2 regions of the Halobacillus sp. HZG1 genome follow, and region 1 is predicted to be linked to the other one. Evidence: riboswitches for the same ligand, from Rfam matches in the RefSeq annotation. Region 1 holds a riboswitch; the other holds the start of a gene.
The links. A riboswitch is a leader RNA that binds a small molecule or an ion and turns the genes downstream of it on or off. The one in region 1 is predicted to bind S-adenosylmethionine.
Positions count from the first base shown of each region.

Region 1 (3,418 bases):
TCCCATCCTCTGCATTTTTCTAGCTAGGCGATGACTCGGACGTGAAGGCTTTCCGCTCAATCCGACAACCGCTAAACGTTTGGGACGCGTTTCTCCATCTTCCTGGGTTTTGGAGGAGCTCAAGGCCCATTTGATGACACCTTCGTCATTTTCAGTAATCGCCGTTTGTTCCGTTTCCCTTCCGGTCGCTTTAGCAATGGCCCGATCAAGATCGTTGATCAAATCTTTGCTCGATTCAAGCCCTATGGATAAGCGGATCAATTCCTCTGTCACTCCACTTGCAGCTAGATCTTCCACGGATAACTGTTGATGAGTCGTGGAAGCGGGATGGATAATTAACGATTTCGCATCGCCAACGTTTGCTACATGTGACCAGAGTGAAATGTTGTTGATCACTTGTCTCCCGGCTTCCCTTCCACCTTTAATGCCAAAGTTAACGATAGAACCATATCCTCCTTCAAGATATCGAGTGGCTAACTCATGAGCCGGATGCGAGGGCAGGCCTGGATACGACACCCATTCCACATCGGGATGACCTTGTAAGTATTCTGCGATTTCCTGAGCATTGTCTCCATGCCGGGCGACACGCAAATGCAGTGTCTCCAAACCTTGCAATAACAAGAAGGCATTCTGAGGACTCAAACAAGAACCAAAGTCACGAAGCAGCTGGACACGCAATTTCGTGATATAAGCAAGCGTTCCGAAATCGGCGGTATAGACGATTCCGTTATAACTATCATCAGGCTCTGTGAAAACGGGATACTTACCGTTACCCCAATCGAACTGTCCCCCGTCTACGACAACTCCTCCAATGGCCGTTCCGTGGCCGCCGATCCATTTCGTTGCGGAATGGATGACAATATCGGCCCCGTATTCAATAGGCCGGCATGTATAAGGGGTGGCGAATGTATTATCAATCAAAAGCGGAAGGCCATGATCATGAGCGACAGCCGCTACCTTTTCAATATCCAGCACATGAAGACTTGGATTACCAATGGTTTCAGCGAAGACCGCTTTCGTTCGCTCTGTAATCGCTTTGCGGAAATTTTCCGGTTCCTCCGGATCAACAAAGTGAACTTTAATGCCATATCGCGGTAAAGTGTTAGCGAATAAATTATAGGTGCCGCCATACAGGTTTGCCGCTGCAACCACTTCATCTCCAGATCCTGCGATATTCAGAATGGATAAAGCAATGGCGGACATCCCGGAAGCTGTCGCAACAGAAGCGACCCCACCTTCCAAGAGGGCCATCCTTTTTTCGAAAACATCAACAGTCGGGTTTCCGATCCGGGAATAGATGTTTCCAGGCTCATCAAGGGCAAATAGGCTCTGCGCATGTTCTGTGTCATGGAAGACATAAGAAGTCGTTTGATAAATCGGCACCGCCCGAGATCCCGTCGTTGGATCTGGTGATTGTCCTCCGTGTAAAGAAATCGTATCTACATCATAGCTTTCAAATGAATTTGTCATGATGGTTTCCTCCCCAAATAAGTTTCCTATTCTTATAAAAATAGTTGGTTTTAAGCGTGCATAAAGGTCCTTGATCTCTTTCCGAACAGCAAAAAACCCTCTTCCAAATAAGAAGAGGGTTTGTCATTTCGGTTCCTCCTCTTATCTGCCAGATCAATCTGATCTGTAGGACTTGGCACCTTTTCAAACCATTGTTTGAAGGTTGCCGGGCTTCACAGGGCCTATTCCCTCAGCCTCTCTTGATAAGAGATGTATGCAGTTGATTGATTATGTTGTGAATTATAACGGATAAGAATCAGAAAAGTCAATCTTTTTTAAAAATTAATTTTCTGAAGCTTCTATTGCTCTTTTCAGCTGATCGATAATATCTTCATGATCTTCAATTCCGATGGAAAGACGAATCACATAATCATTGATGCCGATTTTCTCGCGCTCAGCGTTCGATAACGCACGGTGAGATGTACGAACAGGATAAGAAACCGTCGTTTCTACTCCCGCCAGCGTAGGAGCAATCTTCACCCATCCAAGTGAACGGAAGAACGCCTCTATGTCAATCGAATCATTAAGTTCGATGGTCACAATGGCTCCGTTTCCTTTTTCCGATACCTTATCAGGATAATAGACGGTCCGGACCGCGCCATAGTCATTCAGGGCGGTTGCTACCTGTTTTGCATTGTATGATTGCTTCTTCATTCTAAGACCTAAAGTTTTGGCTCCGCGTTGTGTAAGCCATGCTTCGAACGGGCTTAGATTCGCACCAAATGTGACAATCTTCTGGGTCGCGGCCTGAATCAAATCCTCATTCCCGACCAGCACTCCACATGTCACATCACTATGACCACCAATATACTTCGTCCCACTATGGACGACAAGATCGACGCCATCCGTGTAAGGCTGTAATAAGTACGGGGTGGCGAACGTATTATCAACCATCGTTTTCACATTCTTTTGACGAGCCAGGTTGACTAAGCCTTCTAAATCTTCCACACGCAAAAAAGGATTGGAAATCGATTCCGTATAGAGAAGCTTCGTTTGATCCGTCATCGCTTCTGAAACGTCGTCTAAATTTGAAAAAGAAACCATCGTTACATCAATGCCGAACGCAGGAAGTTCTTTGGTGATCAACTTGTGTGATCCCCCATAAACATCTTCTGCTGCAACGATATGATCCCCAGGTTTGGCCACCGCGAGAATGCCGGCAAGAATGGCTGACATTCCAGAGGAAGATGCCACTCCAGCTGGTGCTTCTTCCAGTTCCGCAATGGTTCCTGCCAGTTCATCTGTATTAGGGTTCCTCTCTCTTGTATATAGATAAGGGCTGTCTCCCTCATAATAACTTTCCAAATGATCCAAGTCTTTGAAAGTAAAGGCGGACGTCTGGTAAATCGGGGTACTTTTGCTGTTCGGGACAAGACGTTGATCCGCTTTATGGTGTACGATCCTCGTATCAAATGATGTATTCGTCATCGTTCGTCTCCTCTCTCTATCACTTAATCAGAAATTATATAGAATAAGCTTGAATATTGTCAAAGTTTTGCGACATATTCCCTGATCGCATGAAAGGTGTACCGTTCATACCCTTTTTCATGTGGGACAAGATTCTTACGCGTCACTTCTTTTTCCTCACCACTAAGAATAGAGACCACCTTCACGATTTGGCGTGTATCCTTCAAACCTTCCAAATCGTCCAGTGGAACGGAAACGATGTCCTGCACCTCTTCTCCAATGGTAAAGGTCCTGTCATTTGTCCAAAGGAAGAGGTAAATGCGGCAAATCTCCCGGTCTATGAGCCCACCTTCCTTCAGCTCCTCCTTGAAATCTCCTTGGTGAACTAAATCGCCAGGTACTACTGTCAAACCGACTTCCTCCTCGATTTCCCGGACACCCGCCATCAGCACGTCCTCTCCCGCTTCTATATGCCCAGCAGCAGTAATATCAAACAAGCCCG
Region 1 covers NZ_JAYLVQ010000004.1:6,929-10,346, forward strand. Annotated here, with positions in the region: gene VKA52_RS00065 (PLP-dependent aspartate aminotransferase family protein) at 1-1,470, opposite strand, end outside; SAM riboswitch class I at 1,609-1,719, opposite strand; gene VKA52_RS00070 (trans-sulfuration enzyme family protein) at 1,792-2,937, opposite strand; gene VKA52_RS00075 (NUDIX hydrolase) at 2,997-3,418, opposite strand, start outside.

Region 2 (3,418 bases), on a different contig from region 1:
ATTTTTTCTTTCGAAAGAAATCCCCACTCGTATCCTCACTTTTATCTACTCCTCAAACAAAACGCCTCTGGTCAATCCTTAAATGGAATTCTCATAAGCTAAACCCAAAGTAAAAGACAGATGCAACCACAAAGCTGACAGCGAGCGCTGCTTTGACCAGCTTTTTTATCGTCTGCTGATTCAACTTTCCAAGTAATTCATAGATCATGGCAAACGATACGACCACTATGATCATTTCATTTCCGAAAGTAAGATAAGGAAAAAATAAAATCCATACCGTAGAGCACAAGGGCAAATATAGACCCAGCTTTATGAAAAACTTTCCTACTTCCAACCGCTTCACCATTTTATTGATGACCAGGGATAACGGGAAGAGTACGACCAGCAGGAGAAGAAACAATGCTATGTAAGTGCCATGTATTTCTTCCAGCGGAAATTCGAAATAGTGCTTATCATATGGAATTCCCGGTGATGTTGTGAACCTTGGAAGCAGCATCAGAAAGGCAAGGTTCCAAACGATTAAAACGGCTAGGAAATTCCGCAATTGCTACACTCCTTCTTACCTATTGTCCTGATATCCATACTCGATCTGTCGATTTTGACTAACCTCCACTTTTCTTTACCTACACAAATATATCTTGAAAATAAGTCATAAACAAGCCGGGTTTAGTGAAGTGAATAGACAAAAGAGCCCGCATTTTTGCGGGCTCTTTTGTCTATTGGAATACGTGTTTTCACTTAAGCTTTCGTTTTATAAGAGGTGATGTGATCCTGCAGCGTGTCGTCTTTGCCGAACAGGAAGTGTTTTTCCATATCCGGGGAATACGTGGAGTTCACAGCTTTGCGGCCGACGGTTTCTGCTACTTCCCGGAGCATGGCAGGGGAAGCTCCACAGCAGAGTCCAAAGTAGTTCACGCCAATGCTTTGCGCTTCTTTGGCCCACTCTGCGAGTTCATACCGGTTCGTGTAGAGCGGATCCAGGGACGTAGGGAACGTGGTTTCCGTTGGGAGTGTACAAGCACATCCACCATCCGGCAGGTTGAAGAAGGTCGGGTGTTCTTCTGTCGTCCGGTAAGGAATGGGAAGGGCACCTACATATCCGTCCACCGTCTGACGGATTTTCTCTACATACGGCTGCATCGTCGCTGGTCCGCGGAAGCAGTTCATCCCGACGACAAGCGCTCCTTTTTCTTCTAATAAGCGGCAGGCTTCTTCCACTTCGTAACCATCTCGGAGAATATTTTCGCCCATCAGACCGAAGGTGATCACAGCAGGCAGGTCCTGCTTTTGAATTTCCTCGAGGGCGATCAGCGCTTCTTCATAATAATAGAAGGTTTCGCCGTTCACAAAATCTACGCCTTCTTCCTTACACCAGCCGATCATCTCGGCAAACATGCTCCTCGTTTTTTCAACAGCTTCAGGATCATCCGGATTGAACAGATTCGTATTGGAAATGTTCCCCGCAACGAGTGCTTCTTCTTCAGGGTGCTCCTTGGCGACTTCTTTGGCCAGGCGGATCGCCTGACGGTTAAGCGGCTCCAGCAATTCCTCTTTGCCGATGATTCTCATCTTCTCGCGATGGCCATTATAGGTAAAGGCTAAGACGACGTCAGAGCCTGCGAGCATATAGTCGCGGTAGGTTTGTTTAAGAGCCTGTGGGTTATCGAGAGCCACCTCAGGTACAAACGATCCGGCCTGTAAATAGCCTCTTCGCTCGAGCTCAAATAAGTATCCTTCTCCACAAATCACGGGTCCATCTTGTAACCTTTGTTCTAATGATCTTTTCATGTCCTTGCACAACCTTTCCATTTTGTAAGAGTTATTTATTTAGTAAGCGAATGTCCTCTTTAGACACGGTGACTTTCTGTCTGTGAGGGACTCCATCATTTTGCGCCCGAGAGCTCTTTTTCGAAAAAAATAAAAGGACCTCCCTGGATAAGGGGGTCCTTTATATATAAAGAGTCTCCTTATCTTCAAGGTATAACAACTACCTTCTGGATTTAGCACCGTGCCAATGGCTGGTGGCTGAGGTATCAAAGGGCCAGTCCCTACACCTCTCTGGATAAGTTTGATGGATATGTAGTTTTTGGAAAAACAATTTCGCTTGCGATTTACATTACAGGAAATCGGAATAAGAATCAATAGAATTTTCAGAAAAAGTTTCGGATTACTTTTATGAAAGTGCTTGCAGGGTTTGGATGGATCACTGGGCCTTGCGTTTTGGTGCTTCTGAGTGTGTTCGTAGACTTATTCATGAAAATAGCACTCGATTGGAGGTGAAGAAAGCTCTCTCCAAAAAATTAGAAACTTATGGTAATCTTGGATTTAGTAGACGAAAGGGAGAGGATTCCCAGTCTGTTCCTGGTAACAGTTTCAGTATGCATGAGGCTGTAGCTTACTCGTAAAGGTGATGAGGAGATGAATAGAATAAAGGATTTCACAACATTTCAATGGATCATTGATGAAACAGAACGAATAGATTTTGAAAATGGGGTAGGGAGCAGGGTGGAAAACTTTATCCCGAGCCGATTCACTCATTACGCTAAACTCATGCATCCAATCTACCTCGATGAAAATATCAAAGATACCAGCATCTTGTGGAGTCAATGTAACCCGGATGAAGAAGTGAGCTTTAATTTTGGTGAGCGCATCCTTATGAAAGATCTGGCTGAAGCCTATGAACTACGATACACAAAAGAGTTTAGCTTCGCATCGATTTATCATTGGTTAGGTGGTTACCCCAGATATATTCTCGGACCAGCAGAAGATACCATGGATGAGAAATTGGTTCCAGAAGTCGTTCGCGTACTGCAGCCCTTTACAGGCGTCCCCTGTTATTTTCAATATGATCTAGTTAAGGTGAAGAGGTATGAGGAAAATCATGGCTATGGGTATTTGTATCGAGGAGAATTAACGGAGGTTGAACAGTTCACTGGTTATGAAGAGGTGCACGATTTCCCGAATTATTGGTACCCGGAAAGCAAGAACTGGTGCCTCTTCACAGGAATAGACTTCAATTTCACGTTATTCGGTGGAAACAAAAAGATGCTGGAAGCACTTCAAGCAAATGCTGAAATTGAATGCATGGAAGTAGATAAAAGGACGAGAGTCGATGACAAAGCAGATGTACACCATTTACCTTAGGTTCGAATGATAGTAAATAAATGGAAAACGAAAATCGGCTCCACGGGGGAGATGACATTGTTTCAAAAAGGAAACGTAAACGTCCGTAAGTTAAAAGAAGAAGATAAATACTTGTTAGCAAAGTGGCTTTCAGACCCGACGGTACTTGAATTTTATGAAGGTAGAGATCAACCTTTTGATTTAGCGAAAGTGAATCAAGTATTTTATAGTTCGGGGGATTTTAAAGATAAATGTCTGGTAGAGTTTGGAGGCAAAGGGATAGGATACATACAAT
Region 2 covers NZ_JAYLVQ010000070.1:91,940-95,357, reverse strand. Annotated here, with positions in the region: gene VKA52_RS13675 (hypothetical protein) at 92-544, opposite strand; gene VKA52_RS13670 (homocysteine S-methyltransferase family protein) at 739-1,788, opposite strand; SAM riboswitch class I at 1,965-2,069, opposite strand; gene VKA52_RS13665 (hypothetical protein) at 2,419-3,144, shown strand; gene VKA52_RS13660 (GNAT family N-acetyltransferase) at 3,151-3,418, shown strand, end outside.
Region 2: linked by a shared signal. The riboswitch ahead of VKA52_RS13670 (homocysteine S-methyltransferase family protein) and the one ahead of VKA52_RS00065 (PLP-dependent aspartate aminotransferase family protein) in region 1 are both predicted to bind S-adenosylmethionine.